One region of the Streptomyces ferrugineus genome, then DNA from elsewhere that is predicted to be linked to it. Evidence: riboswitches for the same ligand, from Rfam matches in the RefSeq annotation. Region 1 holds a riboswitch; each other region holds the start of a gene.
The links. A riboswitch is a leader RNA that binds a small molecule or an ion and turns the genes downstream of it on or off. The one in region 1 is predicted to bind cobalamin.
Positions count from the first base shown of each region.

Region 2: it holds a riboswitch for cobalamin, as region 1 does, so the genes downstream of both, IM697_RS37475 (ribonucleoside-diphosphate reductase subunit alpha) here and metE (5-methyltetrahydropteroyltriglutamate--homocysteine S-methyltransferase) in region 1, are expected to answer to the same signal.
Region 3: it holds a riboswitch for cobalamin, as region 1 does, so the genes downstream of both, IM697_RS30180 (energy-coupling factor ABC transporter permease) here and metE (5-methyltetrahydropteroyltriglutamate--homocysteine S-methyltransferase) in region 1, are expected to answer to the same signal.

Region 1 covers NZ_CP063373.1:6,917,569-6,925,177, reverse strand. Annotated here, with positions in the region: gene IM697_RS31085 (class I SAM-dependent methyltransferase) at 497-1,237, opposite strand; gene metE (5-methyltetrahydropteroyltriglutamate--homocysteine S-methyltransferase) at 1,384-3,702, opposite strand; cobalamin riboswitch at 3,864-4,083, opposite strand; partial or broken gene IM697_RS45770 (short-chain fatty acyl-CoA regulator family protein) at 4,237-4,555, shown strand; cobalamin riboswitch at 4,538-4,727, shown strand; gene IM697_RS31070 (ABC transporter substrate-binding protein) at 4,786-5,814, shown strand; gene IM697_RS31065 (FecCD family ABC transporter permease) at 5,811-6,824, shown strand; gene IM697_RS31060 (ABC transporter ATP-binding protein) at 6,821-7,603, shown strand; gene IM697_RS31055 ((2Fe-2S) ferredoxin domain-containing protein) at 7,605-7,609, shown strand, end outside.
Region 2 covers NZ_CP063373.1:8,429,844-8,437,452, reverse strand. Annotated here, with positions in the region: gene cyc1 (epi-isozizaene synthase) at 1-641, shown strand, start outside; gene IM697_RS37490 (bifunctional albaflavenone monooxygenase/terpene synthase) at 638-2,017, shown strand; gene IM697_RS37485 (helix-turn-helix domain-containing protein) at 2,019-2,987, opposite strand; gene IM697_RS37480 (ribonucleotide-diphosphate reductase subunit beta) at 3,199-4,212, opposite strand; gene IM697_RS37475 (ribonucleoside-diphosphate reductase subunit alpha) at 4,212-6,569, opposite strand; cobalamin riboswitch at 6,694-6,833, opposite strand; gene mctP (monocarboxylate uptake permease MctP) at 6,989-7,609, opposite strand, start outside.
Region 3 covers NZ_CP063373.1:6,708,254-6,715,862, forward strand. Annotated here, with positions in the region: gene IM697_RS30170 (M20/M25/M40 family metallo-hydrolase) at 1-1,185, opposite strand, end outside; gene IM697_RS30175 (M55 family metallopeptidase) at 1,178-2,011, opposite strand; cobalamin riboswitch at 2,112-2,297, shown strand; gene IM697_RS30180 (energy-coupling factor ABC transporter permease) at 2,328-3,029, shown strand; gene IM697_RS30185 (energy-coupling factor ABC transporter substrate-binding protein) at 3,041-3,391, shown strand; gene cbiQ (cobalt ECF transporter T component CbiQ) at 3,395-4,144, shown strand; gene IM697_RS30195 (ATP-binding cassette domain-containing protein) at 4,141-5,007, shown strand; gene IM697_RS30200 (heme/hemin ABC transporter substrate-binding protein) at 5,057-6,085, opposite strand; gene IM697_RS30205 (hypothetical protein) at 6,170-6,946, shown strand; gene IM697_RS30210 (HtaA domain-containing protein) at 6,984-7,609, shown strand, end outside.

The DNA of each region.
Region 1 (7,609 bases):
CGGTGGGGCGTGGGCCTCGGTGTGGTGTGGGCCTCGGTGGCCGACAGCGGCCCCGGTGGTGGGGTGTAGGGCCCGGTGGTTGGGCGTGGGCCTCGGTGGTGGGGTGTAGGGCCCGGTGGTGGGGCGTGGGCCCCGGCGGTGGGGTGTAGGGCCCGGTGGTGGGGCGTGGGCCCCGGTGGTGGGGTGTAGGGCCCGGTGGTTGGGTGTAGGCCCCCGGCGGTAGGGCGGGGGCCCCGGCGGTGGTCACTCGAACCGGCCGCACCGTTCAGCGGAGGAGCCGAGTAGCCGGACACCCCCCGGCCCCGCTGTATCACCGCCGTATCACCCTCAGGGGCGGTGACGCCGTCGCGCTGACGCCCGATCAGTACCGGCGGCTGATCGTCGCCCCGGACGACGGCGGCGGTGCGGTGGCGCGCGGACACCGGCACGGCCCGTCCGCGCTGTGCGGTCGCGGTACCGCTGCGGGCGGTACCGCGATCCGGGTGCGTGACGGGCGTCAGGCGCGGCAGCGCAGCATCTCCAGCGGAGGGTCGGCGCGGAAGTCCGCCCAGAAGTCGGCGCCGTACTCGCGCACGCCGGCCTCGGACACCTCCAACGGGACCCAGGTCACCTCGCCGAACCCGGCCGCCCCCAGGCACGCTTCGTAGACCTCGCGGCGCGGGGCCGCGCTGACGATGCTGACCGGCGGGTCGAGCAGCGCCGTGACCCGGAAGCGCGGCCCGGTCTCGAGTTCCTCGCCGGTCGGCTCGCAACGGAAGCCGTACTTCTCCAGCGCCGACCCGCCGCCGCGGTAGTCGGGGGACTGGGCCAGCACGAAGAACTCGGCGCCGGGCGCCAGGCTGCGGTGCACATTGCGGCACATCCGCTCCATGGCGGCGACGTCCGGCGCGTAGTTGAGCAACTGCACTCCCAGCGCGACGTCGAACTGCCGCCCATGGGGCCGCAGTTCGGCCACGTCCCCCACCTCGTAGCGCACCCCCAGCGGATCACGCGCCTCCAACGCCCGCGCCGCGGCGACCATTTCCCCGGAGATGTCGACGCCGAGCACCTCCGCGGCGCCCCGCCGCATGAACTCCCTGCTGTAGAAACCGGTGCCGGACGCCAGGTCGAGGACCGACTTGCCGCGCACGTCCCCGACCATGGCCAGGAAGCCGGGCACCTCCGCATACCGCGTCAACGGCAGGGACTTGAAGCCCTCGAACGCCTCACCGATCTCGTCGTACTGCTGCACGCTCACCGTGTCGTCCTCCCGTGTGCTTCGTCGATGGCGGGCAGTCTTCCCGCACCTCGGCAAAGGGCCGTACTGGCAGAAGCCACAAAGATCCGGACCCCGTCCCGGGTTCCCGTACAGGCGGGTGGGGCGGCCGCCCCCGAGAACGGACCTCAGGCCCCGGGCAGCTCCGCGCGGACCGTGCGGGCCGCGTCGACCAGGTTCTCCAGGGACGCGCGGGTCTCGGGCCAGCCGCGGGTCTTCAGGCCGCAGTCGGGGTTGACCCACAGGCGCTCGGCGGGGATCGCCCCGAGCCCGGTCCGCAACAGCTCGGCCGCCTCCTCGGCGCTCGGCACGCGCGGCGAGTGGATGTCGTAGACACCCGGCCCGGCCTCGCGCGGATAGCCGTGCGCGGCCAGCTCCCGGGCGACCTGCATATGGGAGCGGGCCGCCTCCAGGCTGATCACGTCGGCGTCGAGGTCGTCGATGGCCTGCACGATGTCGCCGAACTCGGCGTAGCACATGTGGGTGTGGATCTGCGTGTCCGGCCGGACTCCGCTGGTGGTGAGCCGGAAGGCCGCCGTGGCCCACGCCAGGTACGCGGCGCGGTCCGCGGCGCGCAGCGGAAGCGTCTCCCGCAGCGCGGGCTCGTCGACCTGGATCACCGAAGTCCCGGCCGCCTCCAGGTCGTTCACCTCGTCGCGCAGGGCGAGGGCCACCTGCCTGGCCGTCTCGCCCAGCGGCTGGTCGTCGCGGACGAAGGACCAGGCGAGCATGGTGACCGGGCCGGTGAGCATGCCCTTGACCGGGCGGGCGGTCAGGGACTGGGCGTACGTCGTCCAGCGCACCGTCATCGGCTCGGGACGGGAGATGTCGCCGGCCAGGATCGGCGGGCGGACGTAGCGGGTGCCGTAGGACTGCACCCAGCCGTGCCGTGTGGCGAGGTAGCCGGTGAGCTGCTCGGCGAAGTACTGGACCATGTCGCCCCGTTCGGGTTCGCCGTGCACCAGGACGTCGATGCCGGCCTTCTCCTGGAAGGAGACGACCTCCTGGATCTCGGCCCTGACGCGCTGCTCGTAGCCGGCGGTGTCGATGCGGCCCGCGCGCAGGCCGGCGCGTGCGGCGCGCAGTTCGCCGGTCTGCGGGAAGGAGCCGATCGTGGTGGTCGGCAGCAACGGCAGGTCGAGGTGGGCGCGCTGGGCGGCGGCCCGTTCGGCGTACGGCTGTGAGCGGCGGGCGTCCGCGTCGGTGACGGCCGCCGCACGGGAGCGGACGGCCGGGTCGCGGGTGATCGGGGAGCCGCCGCGGGAGGCCAGGTCGGCCCGGTTGGCGGCGAGTTCGGCGGTGATCGTGCCGGTGCCCTGGGCGAGGCCCTTGGCGAGGGTGACGATCTCGGCGGTCTTCTGCCGGGCGAACGCGAGCCAGCGCAGGATCTGCGGCTCGATGTCCCGCTCCGCCGCCGCGTCCAGCGGCACGTGGAGGAGGGAGCAGGAGGCCGCGACGTCGACCCGGTCGGCCAGGCCCAGCAGGGTGCCGAGGGTGGTGAGCGACGCCGACAGGTCGTTGACCCAGATGTTGCGGCCGTTGACGACGCCGGCGACGAGCCGCTTGCCGGGCAGCCCGCCGACGGCGGCGAGTGCCTCCAGGTTGGCGGCCGCGGACTGCGTGAAGTCGAGCGCCAGCCCCTCGACCGGTGCCTTGGCCAGCACGGGCAGCGCCTCGCCGAGCCGGTCGAAGTAGGAGGCCACGAGCAGCTTGGGCCGGTCGGCCGACGTGCCGAGGTCCCGGTAGGCGCGCTCGGCGGCGTTCAGCTTGGCCGGGGTGCGGTCCTGGACCAGGGCGGGCTCGTCGAGCTGCACCCACTCGGCGCCGGCCGCGCGCAGGTCGGCCAGGATCTCGGCGTACACGGGCAGCAGGCGGTCGAGGAGGGTGATCGGTGCGAAGTCCGCGGCCACGCCGGGCGCGGGCTTGGCGAGCAGCAGGTAGGTGACCGGGCCGACCAGGACGGGCCGGGCGGTCAGGCCCAGCGCCAGGGCCTCCGTCAGTTCGGCGACCTGCTTGGCCGAGTCGGCCGTGAAGACCGTGTCCGGGCCCAACTCCGGGACGAGATAGTGGTAGTTGGTGTCGAACCACTTGGTCATCTCCAGCGGCGCGACGTGCTGGGTGCCCCGGGCCATGGCGAAGTAGCCGTCCAGGGCGTCGGCCTCGACCGCGGCGCGGTGGCGCTCGGGGATCGCGCCGAGGGCGACGGTGGTGTCCAGGACGTGGTCGTAGTACGAGAAGTCACCGGTCGGCACCTCGTGGACGCCGGCCTCGGCGAGCCGCCGCCAGGTGGAGCGGCGCAGTTCGGCGGCGGTGCGGTGGAGGGTGTCGGCGGTGACCCGGCCCTTCCAGTAGCCCTCGACGGCTTTCTTCAGCTCCCGGTTCGGGCCCTGGCGGGGGTAGCCGTACACGGTGGCCCGTGCGGCCGAGGCCGCGGTCCTGGTGGTCACGGAGATCTCCTTCGCGAGATGAATCCCTGAGATCCCGGGGACGGGACGAGAGCGCGAAGGGGTGCCGGAGAACCGGACGGCGACGGCCCGGTCCACGGCCGCCCGTTCGGTTGTGCACGCCGACCCGCCCTCGAGGTCACCGGGAGTCCGCGCACGAGTGGTTCGCGCGCGGGCAGTTGGCAGGTCTTCGGACTCGCGGGCACGTCTCGTCGTACGAGACACCTACTGGCCGTCGCTTCCCAAGTCCGGTACGTCGGACCCAGTGCGTATGACGGCGGTCGTTCCCGCTCACCGCTGCGGGGCAGTCCCGGATTCCCACCGGGTTCCCTCTTGCGACGTCCCGCCTGGCTGACGGGGCGAACCAGCTGCACAGGCCAGCCTACCGTTCAGGTGCGGCCGTACACATGGAACCCCCGGCCGGTCCTACGGCCCAGCAGTCCCGCGTTGAGCCCGGCCCCTGGCCCGCGTCGATCTGGCGCTGCGCGCAGGGGAAGAAGTACAGCCCGAAGCCGACCAGAGCGCCCTCCGGCGTGGCGACTGAGCACCCTCCAGCGCCCGCGTCTGCGCGGCGTCCCCCTCTCCTTCGTCCGGGTCGACAGGGTCGGCAACATGTCCAAGCGACAGTCCGCGACCGGGTTCCACTTCTCCCGGGCCGGCGCACCTGCCCGCTGTGGAACGTCTACGAGGCGTTCGCCGCGCCCGCGCGGTCACCCGGCACCGCGGCGGCTGGGGTGAGCCCGGAAAGACGTATGCCATCGGGCTGGGCCGCGAGATCCGGATCGACCAGAACACCAGCACGTTCGTGCCGTGTGCGGTGACCGATCGCACGATCCGAACGCCGTGCGGACTTGGTAGCCTCATCAGGCCAGTCGAGCCACATCCGAGGCCAGGGAATCCGGTGCGAATCCGGAACTGACGCGCAGCGGTGAGGGGGACGGGCGGGGCACGCTGCCACTGGGAGACCGGGAAGGCGCCCCGACCGGACGAACCCGAGTCCGAAGACCTGCTGGCACCTCCGCGCCCACCCCGGCGAGGAGGACGTCCGTAGGCCAGGCTCCGCGTACGAGCCCCGACACCCGAGGCATGCCCGTGCTCCGCACTCCCACACTTGTCCTTGCGTCCGCCCTGCTGCTCACCGCGTGCGGCGGCGCCTCCGACGCGGACACCGCGAGGCCCGCCGGCGCGGGCCATCCCCGCACGATCGACAACTGCGGCCACAAGGTCACCCTGAAGTCGGCCCCGCAGCGCGTCGTCTCCCTCAACCAGGGCACCACCGAGATCCTGCTCTCCCTCGGCCTCGCCGACCGTATGGCGGGCACGGCGACCTGGACGGACCCGGTGATGAAGGGGCTGGAGAAGGCGAACGCGGCCGTGCCCCGGCTGGCCGACGACAACCCCTCCTTCGAGAGGGTCCTGGACGCCGAACCCGACTTCGTCACCGCCTCGTTCGTCTCCACCCTCGGCAAGGGCGGCGTCGCCACCCGCGAGCAGTTCGAGAAGCTCGGCGTGCCCACGTACGTCTCGCCCTCCGACTGCTCCACGGGCAAGGACAACGACAGCGGCGGCGACGGATCGCGCAGCGCGCCGCTCACCCTCGACGCCGTGTACGGCGAGATCCGTGACCTGGCCCGTGCCTTCGGCGTCGACGAGCGCGGCGAGAAGCTCGTCGCGGAGCTGAAGCAGCGGGTGCGCAAGGCCACCGACGGGCTGCACGCCTCCGATGTCTCCCTCATGTACTGGTTCGCCAACTCCCAGTCGCCCTACCTCGCCGGCTGCTGCGGCGCACCCGGTGCCATCACCCGCGCGGTCGGCGCGCGGAACGCCTTCTCCGACACCCACGACGAGTGGCCCCAGGTCGGCTGGGAGACCGTCGCCGACCGTGACCCCGACGTCATCGTGATCGGCGACCTGACGCGCAGGCAGCAGACCGCGGAGAGCGCCCGGGCCAAGATCCGCTTCCTGGAGACCAACCCCGCCACCCGCAGTCTGACCGCCGTGCGGAAGAAGCGGTACGTGCTGCTCAGCGGGCAGGCGATGAACCCGTCCATCCGCACGGTCGAGGGGATCGAGCAGGTCGCCGCCGGACTGCGCGACTTCGGGCTCGCCAAGTGAACGTGCGCCCACTGCTGTTGACCGGCGGCGGGCTGGCCGCGCTGCTCGCGTCGGTCGCCGTCACGGTCACGATCGGGCCGGCCGACATCTCCACGGCGGACGTGTGGGCGTCCGTGGCCGCTCATCTCGGGCTCGGCGAGAGCGCGTTGGCGCCGCTGCGGGACGGCATCGTGTGGAACCTGCGGATGCCGCGCACCCTGCTCGCCGCCGTGTGCGGGGCCGGGCTCGCCGTGTGCGGGGCGGTCATGCAGTCGCTGCTGCGCAATCCGCTGGCCGACCCGTTCGTGCTCGGGGTGTCCTCCGGGGCGTCCACGGGGGCCGTCGCCGTCGTGGTGCTGGGCGTCGGCGGGGGAGTGGTGTCACTGTCGGCGGGTGCCTTCCTCGGCGCGCTGCTCTCCTTCGCCCTGGTGCTGCTGCTCAGCCATCTCCTCGGCGGCAGCACGGACCGGGTCGTGCTGTCCGGGGTGGCCGCCATGCAGCTGTTCTCCGCGCTGACCTCGTTCATCGTGCTGACCTCCGCCGACGCCGAGACCACCCGGGGCGTGCTGTTCTGGCTGCTGGGTTCGCTCACCGGCGCCGACTGGGGGCAGGTGGTGCTGTGCACCGCCGTCCTGGCCGTGGTCCTCGCCGTCTGCCTCGGACACGCCCGCACCCTGGACGCCTTCGCCTTCGGTGACGACGCCGCCGCCGGACTCGGCGTCCGCGTCGCCCGCACCCGGCTGGTCCTGCTCTGCGCCACCGCGCTGCTCACCGCCGCGCTGGTGAGCTGCGCCGGCGCGATCGGCTTCGTCGGCCTGGTCCTGCCGCATGCCACCCGCGCCCTGACCGGCTCCGGCCACGCCCGCCTCCTGCCGGTCACGGCGCTGACCGGAGCCGTGTTCCTGGTGTGGGTGGACACCGCCGCCCGCACCCTCCTCGACCCCCAGGAGGTCCCGGTGGGCGTGGTCACGTCCCTCATCGGCGTACCGGCGTTCGTGGCCGTGCTCTACCGGGGACGGAGGAAGGCATGACGAGCCTTCAGGCCCAGGGTCTCGTACGGCGTGTCGCCGGCCAGGTCATCGTCGACGGCGTCACCCTCGCCCTGCGCCCCGGCGAGACCGTCGGACTGCTCGGCCCCAACGGCTCCGGAAAGTCGACGCTGCTCAGACTCCTCGCCGGCGTCCTCGCCCCCACCGCCGGGGTCGTCACCCTGGACGGACGCCCGCTCGGCGACATCGGCCGCCGTGCCACCGCCCGGCGCGTCGCCACCGTCGAGCAGGACGCCCACACCCAGACCGAACTCACCGTCCGCGACGTCGTCGCCCTCGGCCGCATCCCGCACCGCCGCGCCTGGACCCCGGCCACGGCCGCCGACGCCGCGGCGGTCGGCGCGGCCCTGGAGCGCACCGGCCTGACCGGCCGGGCCGACCAGTCCTGGCACACCCTCTCCGGAGGGGAACGCCAGCGCACCCAGATCGCCCGCGCCCTCGCCCAGGAACCCCGCGAACTCCTCCTCGACGAACCCACCAACCACCTCGACATCCAGCACCAGCTCGACCTGCTGGACCTCGTCGCGGCCCTCCCGGTCACCACCGTGATCGCCCTGCACGACCTCAACCTCGCCGCGATGTACTGCGACCGCCTGCTCGTCCTGCGCGACGGCCGCGCGGTCGCGGAGGGCACCCCGGCCGAAGTCCTCACCCCCGCCCTCATCGAGCAGGTCTACGGCGTCCGCGCCGAGGTCACCGACGAACCCGGCCACCCGGTGATCCGCTTCCTGCGGCCGGCCACCCCCGCAGGGCGGTACTGACATGCC
Region 2 (7,609 bases), 1.5 Mb from region 1:
TGTACTCCTTTCTTCCCGGCACCTGGAACGCCCGGTTCGCCCGGCACTTCCACGCCGTGATAGAGGCGTACGACCAGGAGTTCCGCAACCGTGTCGAGGGAAGAATTCCCACGGTCGAGGAATACCTCGAACTGCGTCGGCTCACCTTCGCGCACGCGATCTGGACCGACCTGCTGGAGCCGAGCGCCGGAAGGGAACTCCCGGACCCCGTGCGCAACCATCCGGCATATCGGCGGGCGGCCCTGCTGAGTCAGGATTTCGCCGCCTGGTACAACGACCTGTGCTCCTTCCCGAAGGAAATAGCGGGCGACGAGGTCCATAATCTCGGAATCAGTCTCATCACCCACAAGGGGCTGACTCTCGAAGAGACGGTGACGGAAGTCAGACGGCGCGTCGAGGACTGCGTCTCCGATTTTCTCGTCGCCGAGTGCGAGGCCCTCGAATTCGCCGACTCCCTGGCCGACGGCACGCTGTACGGAAAGGAACTCGGCGCCACCGTGCGCGTCTGCGTCGGCAATATGCGCAACTGGTTCAGCTCGGTCTACTGGTTCCACCACGAGTCCGGTCGCTACCGGGTCGAAAGCTGGGACGACCGGTCCACGCCCCCGTACGTCGACAACGAAGCGGCAGGTGAGCTATGACCATCGAGTCCGTCCGCCCCGAGGCCCGGCCCCCCGCGCCGCCGGAGCTGCGCGAACCGCCGCTCGCCGGCGGTGCGGTTCCGCTTCTCGGCCACGGCTGGAAGCTGGTCCGCGATCCGCTGGCCTTCATGGCGGCGCTCCGCGACCACGGCGACGTCGTGCGGATCAAGCTCGGACCGAAGACGGTGTACGCCGTCACCACGCCGGACCTGACCGGCGCGCTGGCGCTGAGCACCGACTTCGAGATCGCCGGGCCGCTGTGGGAGTCCCTGGAGAGCCTGCTCGGCAAGGAGGGCGTGGCCACCGCCAACGGCCCCCGGCACCGGCGTCAGCGGCGCACCCTCCAGCCGGCCTTCCGGCTCGACGCGATCCCCGCCTACGGGCCGATCATGGCGGAGGAGGCGCATGCGCTGACCGAGCGCTGGAAGCCCGGCGAGACCGTCGACTGCACCGCCGAGTCCTTCCGGATCGCCGTGCGGATCGTCGCCCGCTGTCTGCTGCGCGGCGCCTACATGGACGAGCGGGCCGACCGGCTGTGCGCCGCGCTCGACACCCTCTTCCGCGGCATGTACCGGCGGATGGTGATCCCGCTCGGGCCGCTTTACAACCTGCCGCTCCCCGCCAACCGCGCGTTCAACGGCGCCCTGGCCGATTTTCATCTCCTGGTCGACGAGGTCGTCGCCGAACGCCGCGCATCCGGTCAAAAGCCGGACGATTTGCTGACGGCATTGCTGGAGGCGAAGGACGAGAATGGCGACCCCATCGGGGAGCAGGAGATCCACGACCAGGTCGTCGCGATATTCACCGCCGGCACCGAAACCGTGGCGTCCACGATCTTGTGGCTGCTCCAAGTGCTCGCGGAACACCCGGAACACGCCGACAAGGTGCGCACGGAGGTCGAATCCGTCACCGGCGGCCGGCCCGTGGCATTCGAGGACGTCCGCGGCCTGCGGCACACCAACAATGTCGTCGTGGAGGCGATACGGCTGCGCCCCGCGATCTGGATTCTGACACGACGGGCGGTGACCGACACATCACTCGGTGGCTATCGCATTCCGGCCGGGGCCGACATCGTCTACAGCCCCTACGCCATCCAGCGCGATGCGAAGTCGTACGGCCACCACCTCGAGTTCGACCCCGATCGCTGGCTTCCCGAACGCGCCAAGGAGGTGCCGAAATACGCCATGAGCCCGTTCGGCGTCGGCAACCGCAAGTGTCCGAGCGACCACTTCTCCATGGCGATGCTGACGCTGATCACGGCGGCGCTGTCCGCCGAGTACCGCTTCGAGCAGGTGCCCGGCTCGAACGACGCCACCCGGGTGGGCATCACCCTGCACCCGCACACGCTGCTGCTCAGGCCGGTGGCCAGGCAGTAGCTCAGGCGGCCGCCCCGGGGCCCTGGAACGTCCGCCGGTAGGCGTTCGGCGTCGTCCCCAGCGACCGTACGAACTGATGGCGCAGCGCGGCCGCGGTGCCGAATCCCGTTCGGCCCGCGATCGCGTCCACCGTCTCGTCCGTCGCCTCCAGCAACTGCTGTGCCAGCAGTACCCGTTGGCGCAGGATCCAGCGGTAGGGCGTGGTGCCGGTCTCCTGCTGGAAGCGGCGGGCGAAGGTGCGCGGCGACATGAGGGCGCGCTCGGCGAGCTGCTCGACGGTGACGTCCTCGTCGAGGTGACGCTCCATCCAGGCCAGCACCTCGCCGACCGTGTCGCACTGGGAGCGGGGCAGCGGGCGCTCGATGTACTGGGCCTGCCCGCCGTCCCGGTGCGGCGGCACCACCATGCGCCGGGCGATCTTGTTGGCGACCTCGGGCCCCTGCTCCTGGCGCACGATGTGCAGACAGGCGTCGATGCCGGCGGCGGTGCCGGCGCTGGTGACCACCGGCCCCTCGTCGACGTAGAGCACGTCCGGCTCGATGATCGCCCTCGGGTGCCGTCGCGACAGTTCCCCGGCGTGCCGCCAGTGCACAGTGCAGCGCCGCCCGTCGAGCAGCCCGGCCGCGCCCAGCACGAACACGCCGGAGCACACGCTGAGCACCCGGGCACCCCGGTCCACGGCCCTGACCAGGGCGTCCAGCAGCTCGGGCGGATAGTCGCGGGTGATGTAGTCGTCCCCCGCCGGCACGGCGATCAGGTCGGCTTCCTCCAGCCGCTCCAGGCCGTGCGGCGTGGCGACGGTGAGCCCTCCGACGTGCGTGCCCAGTACCGGCCCCTCGGCCGAGGCGACGGCGAAATCGTAGGTGGGCAGGCCCTCGTCGCTGCGGTCGAGGCCGAACACCTCGCACACCACGCCGAGTTCGAAGGGGTGCACGCCGTCGAGCAGGACGGCCGCCACGTTCTTCAGCATGCTGCCAGTGTGCCTCGGAAGTGGCAGTAAATCGAGGGTGTACGGCAGTCCTGCCACTGTCAGGAGTGTCTTGCCCGTATGAGACTTACGGCATGGACGCACTCCTCGAATACATGGCCGTAGTGGTTCTCTTCGTCCTCGTCGCGGGTCCGGCGCTCGTGGGACACCTTCACGAGCGCCGGATCGACCGCCAGCTGAGGGAGGCCGAGGATCAGAAGTCCTCGTCCAGGTCGACGGTGCCCTCCACCGCCACCTGGTACGCCGACGGACGCCGCTCGAAGAAGTTGGTCAGCTCCTGAACGCCCTGCAGCTCCATGAAGCTGAAGGGGTTCTCGGAGCCGTACACCGGAGCGAAGCCGAGCCGCGTCAGACGCTGGTCGGCGACACACTCCAGGTACTGCCGCATCGACTCGGTGTTCATGCCCGGGAGGCCGTCACCGCACAGGTCGCGTGCGAACTGCAGCTCGGCCTCGACGGCCTCCCTCAGCATGTCGGTGACCTGCTGCTGGAGCCGGTCGTCGAAGAGTTCCGGCTCCTCCTTGCGGACGGTGTCGACCACGTCGAACGCGAAGGACATGTGCATCGTCTCGTCGCGGAACACCCAGTTGGTGCCGGTGGCCAGACCGTGCAGCAGGCCCCGGCTGCGGAACCAGTAGACGTACGCGAAGGCACCGTAGAAGAACAGGCCCTCGATGCACGCCGCGAAGCAGATCAGGTTGAGCAGGAAGCGACGCCGGTCGGCCTGGGTCTCCAGGCGCTCCAGCTTCTCGACCTCGTTGATCCACTTGAAGCAGAACCCGGCCTTCTCGCGGATGGAGGGGATGTTCTCCACGGCCGCGAAGGCGGCGGCGCGGTCCTCCGGGTCGGGGAGGTAGGTGTCCAGCAGCGTCAGGTAGAACTGGACGTGCACGGCCTCCTCGAAGAGCTGGCGCGACAAGTACAGCCGTGCCTCGGGGGAGTTGATGTGCTTGTACAGCGTCAGCACCAGGTTGTTCGCGACGATCGAGTCGCCCGTCGCGAAGAAGGCCACCAGCCGGCCGATGAGGTGCTGCTCGGCGGGGCTGAGCTTGGCGAGGTCGGCGACGTCCGAGTGGAGGTCGACCTCCTCCACCGTCCAGGTGTTCTTGATGGCGTCCCGGTAGCGCTCGTAGAAGTCGGGGTAGCGCATGGGGCGCAGGGTCAACTCGAAGCCCGGGTCGAGGAGATTCTGGTTACGGGTGGTCATTACTGGCAGGCCTCGCAGGACTCGGGGTTTTCCAGGGAGCAGGCGACGGCGTCTTCGGGAGCCGTCTGCTGGGCGGGGACGGTCGCTTGTGCCGCGCGGGCGATGCGGGTCGCCGGGCGCGAGCGCAGGTAGTACGTCGTCTTCAGGCCCGACTTCCAGGCGTACGCGTACATCGAGGAGAGCTTGCCGATGGTCGGCGTCTCCATGAAGAGGTTCAGCGACTGGGACTGGTCCAGGAACGGGGTCCGCGCCGCCGCCATGTCGATGAGCCCGCGCTGCGGGATCTCCCACGCCGTGCGGTACAGCGCCCGTACGTCCGCCGGGATCCAGGCGAAGTCCTGCACCGAGCCGTTGGAGTCGCGCAGCGCCTCGCGGGTGCGGGCGTCCCAGACGCCGAGCCGCTTCAGCTCGTCGACCAGGTAGGAGTTGACCTGGAGGAACTCACCGGAGAGCGTCTCGCGCTTGAACAGGTTGGAGACCTGCGGCTCGATGCACTCGTACACGCCGGCGATGGACGCGATGGTGGCGGTGGGCGCGATGGCGAGCAGGAGGGAGTTGCGCAGGCCGGTCGTGGCGATACGGCTGCGCAGCGCGGCCCAGCGCTCCGGCCAGGTGAGTTCGACGCCGTAGTGGTCGGGGTGCAGCACCCCCTTGGCCGTACGGGTCTTCTGCCAGGCCGGCAGCGGGCCGCCCCGCTCGGCGAGGTCGGCGGAGGCCTCGTACGCGGCGAGCATGATGCGCTCGGCGATGCGCGTGGAGAGGGCCTTGGCCTCCGGCGAGTCGAAGGGCAGCCGCAGCTTGAAGAACACGTCCTGCAGGCCCATCGCACCCAGGCCCACCGGCCGCCACTTGGCGTTGGAGCGGCCCGCCTGCTCGGTCGGGTAGAAGTTGATGTCGACGACGCGGTCCAGGAAGGTCACGGCGGTGCGCACGGTGGCGTCGAGCCGCTCCCAGTCGATGTCGCCGGTCGCCATGTCGACGAAGGCGCCGAGGTTGACCGACCCCAGGTTGCAGACCGCCGTCTCCCCGTCGTCCGTGACCTCCAGGATCTCCGTGCAGAGGTTGGAGGAGTGGACGACATGGCCCGGCAGGGCCGTCTGGTTGGCGGTGCGGTTGGCGGCGTCCTTGAACGTCATCCAGCCGTTGCCGGTCTGTGCGAGGGTGCGCATCATGCGGCCGTAGAGGTCACGGGCCGGGATGGTCTTCTTCGCGAGCCCGGCGGCCTCCGCCTCGCGGTACGCCGCGTCGAACTCCTCGCCCCACAGGTCGACCAGCTCGGGCACGTCGGACGGGGAGAACAGGCTCCACACCTCATCGGCGTTGACCCGGCGCATGAACTCGTCCGGGATCCAGTGCGCGAGGTTCAGGTTGTGCGTACGGCGGGCGTCCTCACCGGTGTTGTCGCGCAGCTCCAGGAACTCCTCGATGTCGGAGTGCCAGGTCTCCAGGTAGACCGCGGCCGCGCCCTTGCGCCGGCCGCCCTGGTTCACGGCGGCGACGGAGGCGTCGAGGGTCTTCAGGAACGGGACGATGCCGTTGGAGTGCCCGTTGGTGCCGCGGATCAGCGAACCGCGGGAGCGGATGCGGGAGTACGACAGGCCGATGCCGCCGGCGTGCTTCGACAGGCGGGCGACCTGGTGGTAGCGGTCGTAGATGGAGTCCAGCTCGTCCTTGGGGGAGTCCAGGAGGTAGCAGGACGACATCTGGGGGTGCCGGGTGCCGGAGTTGAAGAGGGTGGGGGAGGAGGGGAGGTAGTCGAGGCGGCTCATGAGCCCGTAGAGCGCGGCGACTTCGTCCACCGACCTGGTGGTGTCGTCCTCGGCGAGCCCGGCGGCCACACGCAGCATGAAGTGCTGGGGCGTCTCGATCACCCGACGCGTGATCGGGTGCCGGAGCAGGTACCGGCTGTGCAGGGTGCGCAGGCCGAAGTAGCCGAAGCGGTCGTCGGCCGCCGTGTCGATGAGGGCGTCGAGGCGGGCGGCGTGGATGCGCGCGAACTCGGCGGTCCGGTCGGCGATGAGGCCCTCCCGGTGCCCGACCGCGACCGACTCGGTGAAGGACGTCACGCCCTGCGAGGCGGCCTCGGCGGCGATGGAGAGGGTCAGCAGCCGGGCGGCCAGCCTGCTGTAGGCGGGGTCCTCGGAGATGAGACCGGCGGCCGCCTCGGTGGCCAGCTCGCGCAGCTCCGTCTCGTCCGCGAGGGCGGACCGGCCGCGCAGCGCGGCGGCGGCGACCCGGCCGGCGTCGGCGTCGGGGAGGTCGGCGGTCAGCTCGGTGAGGGTCCGCAGCAGCGCGGCACCGGGACCGTCGGTTTCCACGGGGGCTGCTGAAGCAGGATCGGCTGGCGCGATGGTCACGTGGGGGCTCTCCCTCGCTCGGCACGGGGCCTTGCGGAGGGCAGGGGGCAGCACACGAGCGCACACGGCGTCGCGTCCACCGGCCCATTCCACGAGGCCCGGACGTCAGGGCGCACCGACCGGGTGGCCGGGCGCGCTGTCGGCAGGTCCTCGGACTGACTCCTGTGCACGGCGTTTCTGGGAACGGACATGCACAAGTACACCGTTGCGGGACAGTTCCGGATTCGCACCGGATTCCCCTGCGGCGACAGCGAGCACGAGCATACATCTTGTGCTCGCCCGCCACGCCACCCCCAGATGTTGTGTCGCGGCGGTTTCAGAGCGTCAACTTGTAGGTGAGGAGAGTGATGTCGACGTCTGCCGGACGCCCACGACGACGGGCCGCCGGATCGCTCCGGCGGCCCGTCGGTGTCAGGTGTTCAGTGGGACGATCCCGCGGTCGCCGCGGGCAGTTCCACCTGCACTCCCGGGTCGCCCGCGTCCGCCGTGTAGTCCTCCGGCCTGGTCTCGTCGACGCCCTCGGGGGCCTTCGCCGCCCTCAGGACGAAGGTCAGGACCACCGTCACCACCACGTTCAGCACGAACGCCGTCAGACCGATGTAGCCGATCTCACCGATGCCGGGGATCTCCGCCGAGGAGCCGCCGAAGTGCTTCTGGGTCGGGGAGGCGACCCCGTACGCCGCGACCGTGCCGTAGATCATGCCGACCGCCCAGCCGCCCAGCAGCGCCCAGCGGTGGAACCAGCGGGTGAACAGGCCGCCGACCAGGGCCGGGAAGGTCTGCAGGATCCAGATGCCGCCCAGGAGCTGGAAGTTGATGGCGACCGTCTTGTCCATCGCCAGCACGAAGACCAGCGCGCCCACCTTCACCAGCAGGGAGACCACCTTGGAGACCTTGGTCTCCTGCTCGGCCGTGGCGTCCGGCTTGATGAAGTCCTTGTAGATGTTGCGGGTGAAGAGATTTGCCGCCGCGATGGACATGATGGCCGCCGGCACCAGCGCGCCGATGCCGATCGCCGCGAAGGCCACGCCCGCGAACCA
Region 3 (7,609 bases), 210 kb from region 1:
CGGCGAGAAGCCGTAGCCGGTGATGCCGAGGCGGGAGAACTGCTTGGCGTCCGTGCCGCCGGGCGTGCAGTACGGCACCACGTGCCCCTCGGGCGCGAACTCCTCGACGGCGGCGCGCATACGGGCGTACGTCGGTGAGTCGACGGGCGACTGGAGGGCCACCTCGTGGTGGTGGAACTCCCAGTCGACGTCGGGTCCGGTGAGCCGGTCCATCGTGGCGCGGAACTCGTCCTCGAAGCCCGGCAGATAGCGGCCGTCGACGTAGGCCACGGCCTGACCCGGGATGACGTTGACCTTGTAACCGGCCTCCAGCATGGTCGGGTTGGCGCTGTTGCGGACGGTCGCCTCCACCAGCTTGGCGACCGGGCCGAGCTTCTGAAGCAGGCCGTCCACGTCGTCCAGGTCGGCGTCGAGGCCGTACAGGGCGGCGAGTTCGGTGAGGGCGGCGCGGACCGTGGGGGTCAGACGGATCGGCCACTCGTGGGCGCCGATCCGGGTGACGGCGGCGGCGAGGCGGGTGACCGCGTTCTCCCGGTTGGGCCGGGAGCCGTGCGCGGCCCGCCCGCGTGCCGTGAGCTTCATCCAGCCGGTGCCGCGCTCGCCGGCCGAGAGCGGATAGAGCTGCCGGCCGCTGCCGTCGTGGACGGTGAAGGCGCCGGACTCGCTGATGCCCTCGGTACAGCCCTCGAACAGCCCCGCGTGCCGGTCGGCGAGGAACCCGGAGCCGTCCTCGGCGCTGGCCTCCTCGTCGGCGGTGAACGCGATCACGACGTCCCGCCGGGGCCGTACGCCCTCGCGGACCCAGGCCCGGACGACGGCCAGGATCATCGCGTCCATGTTCTTCATGTCGACCGCGCCGCGCCCCCACACCACGCCGTCGCGGATCTCCCCCGAGAAGGGGTGCACGCTCCACTCGTCGGCCTGCGCGGGCACCACGTCCAGATGGCCGTGCACGAGCAGCGCGTCCGCCGACGGGTCGGTGCCCTCGAAGCGGGCGACGACGTTCGTACGGCCCTTGGTGCGCTCCAGCAGGGTGGGCTCCAGGCCGGCCTCGGCCAGCCGGGCGGCGGCGTACTCGGCGGCGGGGCGCTCCCGGCAGTCGCCGCCGCCGCGGTTGGTCGTGTCGATGCGGATGAGGTCGGACGTGAACGTGACGACCTCGTCCAGTGCCTGCTCGTCAGCCATACTGCTCCTCCACCGCGGCCGAGACGATCGTGGTGACCGCCTTGAAAGTACGGATTCCCTCGTACATCCGCTCGCTGGTGTACGCCACCTTTCGCTCGCCGACACGTGCGACGCCGGGGACGACGGTGGCGGCCATCGCGAGGTGCTCGGCGTCGAACTCGACGGCCATGGTGAACGGGCCGTCGTCGACCGGCTTCTGACGGACCGCCAGAGCGGCCGCCTCCTTGGCGGCGGCACGAATGTCCGCGGCGGTCCTGGCCGGCGTGCGGCACACGGCGGCGTAGCGCGAGACGTGGTCCTTGACGGCGACCTTCAGCGCCTCCGGCGCGTATCCGAGCGCGTCCTCGCAGGCCACGTCGTCGCCGGTGACGAGCACGACGGGCACGCCGTACTCGGCGACGACGTGCGCGTTCAGCAGGCCCTCGCTGGCGCGTACGTCGTTCAGCCACACCCCGGTGATCTGGTTCGCGAGGTAGGTGTGGGCGAGGATGCCGTCCATTCCGGCGCCGGCGTGGTAGCCGACGAAGGCGATGCCGTCCACGTCCCCGTGCTGCACGCCCTCCACCATGGAGAGCGCCTTGTGCCGTCCGGTGAGCATCTCGACCCGCTCGTCCAGTTGTTCGAGCAGCAGATTGCGCATCGTCCAGTGCGCCTCGTTGACGAGGACCTCGTCGGCACCCCCGTCGAAGAAGCCCAGCACGGCGGCGTCGACGTCCGAGGTGAACATCCCCCGGCACCGCTCCCACTGCGGCGTCCCCGGCAGCACGTCGGCCGGCCAGGTCACGCCGGTGGCGCCCTCCATGTCGGCGCTGATGAGGATCTTCATGGTCCGTCACGTTACGCGCCGACGGGGGAACCCGCCACGAAGCGGGCGAACGCCCCCTTCGCGCCCCCTGGGCGTGCTTGTCAGTCACCCTGCGCGGGCACTACTGTCACCACGCCTTGGTGAACGGGAAATCCGGTGTGATGCCGGTGCGGCCCTCGCCACTGTGAATCGGGAAGTCCGGCTCCGGCCCTCACGGGCAGCCACTGGGTCCTTCGGGACCCGGGAAGGCGGAGCACGGGCGGTGGTACCCGTCAGCCAGGAGACCGGCCAAGGCACGTCAACCATCCACGAGGTGCTGGAGAGGGTCTGCTGAGCCATGCACATAGCCGAGGGTTTCCTGCCTCCGGCGCACGCGGTCGCCTGGGGCGTCGCGTCGGCGCCGTTCGTCGTCCACGGAGTCCGTTCACTCACCCGTGAGGTCAGGGAGCATCCCGAGAGCACGCTGCTCCTCGGCGCCTCCGGGGCCTTCACCTTCGTCCTGTCCGCGCTGAAGCTGCCCTCGGTGACCGGCAGTTGCTCGCATCCGACCGGAACCGGACTCGGCGCCATCCTGTTCCGGCCGCCGATCATGGCGGTCCTGGGCACCATCACCCTGCTCTTCCAGGCGCTGCTGCTCGCGCACGGCGGCCTGACCACGCTCGGCGCGAACGTCTTCTCGATGGCGATCGTGGGGCCCTGGGCCGGATACGCGGTCTACAAGCTGCTGCGGCGGTACGACGTGCCGCTGATGGTCGCCGTCTTCTTCGGAGCGTTCGTCGCCGACCTGTCCACCTACTGCGTCACCAGTGTCCAGCTCGCGCTCGCCTTCCCCGACCCGGGCAGCGGATTCCTGGGTGCGCTCGGCAAGTTCGGCTCCATCTTCGCCGTCACCCAGATCCCGCTCGCGGTGAGCGAGGGCCTGCTGACGGTGCTCGTGATGCGGCTGCTGGTGCAGTCCAGCAAGGGCGAACTGACCCGGCTGGGTGTGCTCCTCGCCAAGAAGCAGTCCCGGAGCGAGACCGAGGCGGTGGCCCGATGAGCAAGAAGACGATGAGTAAGAACACGAAGATCAACATCCTGCTGCTGGCCGTCGTGGCCGCGCTCGCCGTGCTGCCGCTCGCGCTCGGGCTCGGCGACCACAAGGAGGAGCCGTTCACGGGGGCCGACGGCGAGGCGGAGACGGCGATCACCGAGATCGAGCCGGACTACGAGCCCTGGTTCTCGCCGCTGTACGAGCCGCCGTCCGGTGAGATCGAGTCGGCGCTGTTCTCCCTCCAGGCGGCCCTCGGTGCCGGGGTTCTGGCCTACTACTTCGGTCTGCACCGGGGCCGGCGGCAGGGCGAGCAGCGGGCGCTGGAGCGGCAGCGGGACGCCGAGAAGCCGAAGGCCGACGGGGTCTGACGGGTGCTGCCGATCGACGCGGCGGCGCACAGCAGTCGCTGGCGCCGCCGTCACCCCGTGGACAAGGCCGTGCTCGGGCTCGGCCTGACCGTGCTCGCGATCTCGCTGCCGCCCTGGCCGGGCGCCGCGCTGGTCCTGGTCACCGCACTCACCGTGCTGCTGGGTCCGGCGGGCGTGCCGGGACGGCGGCTGTGGCGGGCCTATCGCGTGCCGCTGGGCTTCTGCGTGACCGGCGCGGCCACGCTGCTCGTACAGGTCGGCGGGCCGCAGGGCTTCGTGTCCCTGGCCGATGACGGCCACCTGCGGGCCGGTGAGCTGCTGCTGCGCACCTCGGCGGCCTCGCTCGGAGTGCTGCTGTTCGCGTTCACCACCCCGATGTCCGACCTGCTGCCCCGCCTGGTGAAGGCCGGGGTGCCCGCACCCGTGGTGGACGTCGCCCTGGTGACGTACCGCATGAGCTTCCTGCTGCTCGACTCGATGCGCCGCGTACGGGACGCCCAGGCCGCCCGGCTCGGGCACACCACCCGGGCCGCCACCTGGCGTTCGCTCGCCGGGCTCGGCGCCACCGCCTTCGTGCGGTCCTTCGACCGGGCCTCCCGGCTGCACGCCGGGCTCGCCGGGCGGGGCTACGACGGCACCCTGCGTGTCCTGGTGCCCGAGGCCCGGGTCTCCGTCCGTTTCACGGCCGCGAGTTGCGCCCTGCTCGCAGCGCTGGCCGCCCTCACCCTCGTACTGGAGAAGGCCCTGCCATGAGCGAGCCCACCGCACTGGTCGCCCTGCGGGGCGCGTCCTACGCCTACGAGGACGGCCCCGTCGTGCTCAGCGGCCTCGACTTCGACGTGCCCGAGGGGCGCGCGCTGGCGCTGCTGGGCCGCAACGGCAGCGGCAAGACCACGCTGATGCGGCTGCTCAGCGGCGGGCTCAGGCCGCACGAGGGGCGGTTGACGGTGCAGGGCGCGCCGGTCGCGTACGACCGCAAGGGGCTGACCCGGCTGCGCACGACCGTCCAGCTCGTGGTGCAGGACCCCGACGACCAGCTCTTCGCCGCGTCCGTCGCACAGGACGTCTCCTTCGGCCCGCTCAACCTCGGCCTGCCCGACGCCGAGGTGCGGGCCAGGGTCGACGAGGCGCTCGCCGCGCTGGACATCGCCGCGCTGGCCGACCGGCCCACGCATCTGCTGTCGTACGGGCAGCGCAAGCGCACCGCCATCGCCGGGGCGGTCGCGATGCGGCCCCGGGTGCTGATCCTCGACGAGCCGACGGCCGGACTCGACCCCGACGGCCAGGAACGGCTGCTCGCCACCCTCGACGAGCTGCGCGCGGGCGGCACCACGGTCGTGATGGCCACCCACGACGTCGACCTCGCCCTGCGCTGGGCCGACGACGCGGCGCTCCTGACCCCCTCCGGTGTCCGCACCGGCCCCGCGCCCTCGATGCTGGCCCGCACCGATCTGCTCCGGCAGGCGGGGCTGCGGCTGCCGTGGGGGGTGGCGGCGGCCCGGTTCCTGCGCGCCCAGGGGCTGTTGGACGACGCCGCACCCGGTCCACGCGACGCGGACGAGCTGGCCGCGCTGGCGGGCGCGCACACCACGACCACGCTGCCGGCCGACGGCTGACACCGGCGACCGTCATGGTGAACGTGCCTGTGCGGCCGCGCGGGCGGCGTCACGCCCGATGGATGCGGTCCACCAGGATGTCGATCACCAACGGAGTCCGCGGCCCGTACCCGAGCAGCACCCCGTCCTCCATGTCCACCACCCGGCGGTCCATCCCCGCCGGGGTCTCGCCGACCCCGGGGATCTTCACGAGCCCGTCGATTCCGCCCACGGACTCCAGCCCCTTGGTCATCATCAGGATCACGTCCGGCCGGGCCCGCACCAGGGCCTCACTGGTGATCGGCGTGAACGGCTTGTCCAGGCCGGCGTCCTTGCCCGCGTCCACCGCCCCCGCGGCCTCGATCAGCGAGTCGGCGCCCGAGCCCTTGCCGCCGATGAGATAGACGGCCGCGCTGCCGCGCAGGTAGAGGAAGGCGACCTTGGGCTTGCTGCCCCGGGGCACGGCGGCGCGGGCCGCGGCGAGTTCGTCGCTCATGCGCCGGTTGAGGGCCTTGCCCGCGTCGGGGACGCCGAGGGCCTCGGCGACGCGTGTGGTGCGGGTGGTGACGTCGGCGAGGCTGGTGGCCGTCTCGAGTACGACGACGGGGACGCCGGCCTCGCGGATCTGGTCGATGGCCTCCTTGGGGCCGGTGTCGGTGTCGGCCAGTACGACCGTCGGGCGCAGTGAGAGCACGCTCTCGGCGCTGACGTCGTGCGCCTTGGTGACCTGCGGGAGCTTCTTCGCCTCGGCGAAGGTGGCGGTGATGTCCCGGCCGACGACCCGGTCGCCGAGGCCCAGCGTGAACACGATCTCGGCGACACCGCCGTTGAGCGGCAGGATGCGCGAGGCGTCCTCGACGGTCGTCTTCCGCCCGTCGGAGGAGTCGACGGTGACCGGCAACTCCGGGGTGGGCGGCTCCCCTTCGAGGGGTACGAGGGTGTTCTTCGCGAGCTGTCTCCCGGCCGCGGCGGCGCGCTCGCTCGCGGAGACGGGTGACGCGTCCGCCGTCGAGGGGCCATCCCCTCCGCCGCCGCAGGCACCCGTGAGCAGCGCGAGGGTCAGACCTAGGGCGGCGAGGGATCTCCGGGGTGCGCGCATGGGTTTCCTGTCCTCTCTCCTGACACACAATCGAGCAATAGTTTAGGTTAGGCTTCCCTTAGTTTCCTCTCGTGGGGGTATTTCATGGCGTGGGCAACTGGCCTGCACCGCAAGAGAGTTGGACCACTCCTCGCAGTCGCCGGCACCGCCGCCCTGCTGCTGTCGACCGCCGGACCGGCCTCGGCGGCGGGCGGTACGGCGACGGGCCCCGAGGGTCAGAAGCTCACCGTCTCCAAGTCCTCCGGACTGTCCGCGGGCGGCGAGACGGTGACCGTGACCGGCTCCGGCTACAACACCGAGAAGGGCGTCTACGTCGCCTTCTGCCTGGACAACGGCGCCGGGAAGACCCCGACTCCCTGCGTGGGCGGAGTCGACATGTCCGGTGAGTCCGGGGCGTCCGTCTGGATCTCCTCCAACCCGCCCTCCTACGGCGAGGGACTGGCGAAACCGTACGAAGGCAGCGGCCACGACGGCTCGTTCGGCGTGCGCCTGAAGGTGCGCGCCAAGGACGCCGACACCGACTGCACCAAGCCCGGCGTGACCTGCGCGGTCATCACCCGCAACGACCACACCAGGGGCGGCGACCAGAGCCAGACGGTCCGGGTCCCGGTGACGTTCGGCGCCGGCGGCGCGAATGCGGCCGAGGGCGACGACGCCAGGGCCACGCCGAGCGCGACGGCCGGGGCGAGCACGACCGGCGGTGGCGGTGCGGCCGACGCCGACGAGAAGACGCCCGACGGCCCGCTCGCGAGCACCGGTTCCGTCGCCCTGACGGCGGGCGCGACGGCGGCGGTCCTGGTCGCGGCCGGCACCGGGACCTGGCTGTGGGCGCGCAGGCGCCGCGCCTCGCACGCGGGCTGACCCGCACCGACAGCACGCTCCGGAGGGAGACCCGAAGATGACGAAGAGACCCGGCGCCGCCGCCGTGACAGGCGGCGCCCTGCTCGCACTGCTGTGCCCGGCCGCGGGGTCGGCGGTCGCGCAGGACACGCAGGCGTTCGAGCACGCGGTGTCCGGCGGATCCGCGAGCTGGAGCACGACGGACGCCGAACCGGCCGACCTCGGCATGTCGGTCGACGTCACCGAACCCGCCGTACGGGGAACCGCGGACCGCCCCTCGTTCCCGGCCATGAGCGGCAGCATCGACCTCGAAACCGGGTCCGTGGACGTCGAGTTGGGGGGCGCCGCCCGGATCGTGCCGGCCGACGCGTCGGATCAGCCGTTGACACTCGCCGGCCTGCGCCTACGGCTGAACGGCGACGACGGCGGCACGCTCCACGCCCGTACGGCCGTCGGCAGCCGGGCGCGGGAGCTGACCCTGGCGGACGTGACGGCGAGCGACGACGGCCCCGTCGTACGGGCGGGCGGGGTGACATGGACCGGCCTGCGGGCGGCACTCACGGACGACGGCGCGAGGCTGCTGTCGCAGTGGAGCGGGGAGCCGTTCGAGCAGGGCGACGACCTGGGACTGCTCGATGTGGCGGTCGCGACCCGGAACTCGGCCTCGCCCCGGCCCACCGACTC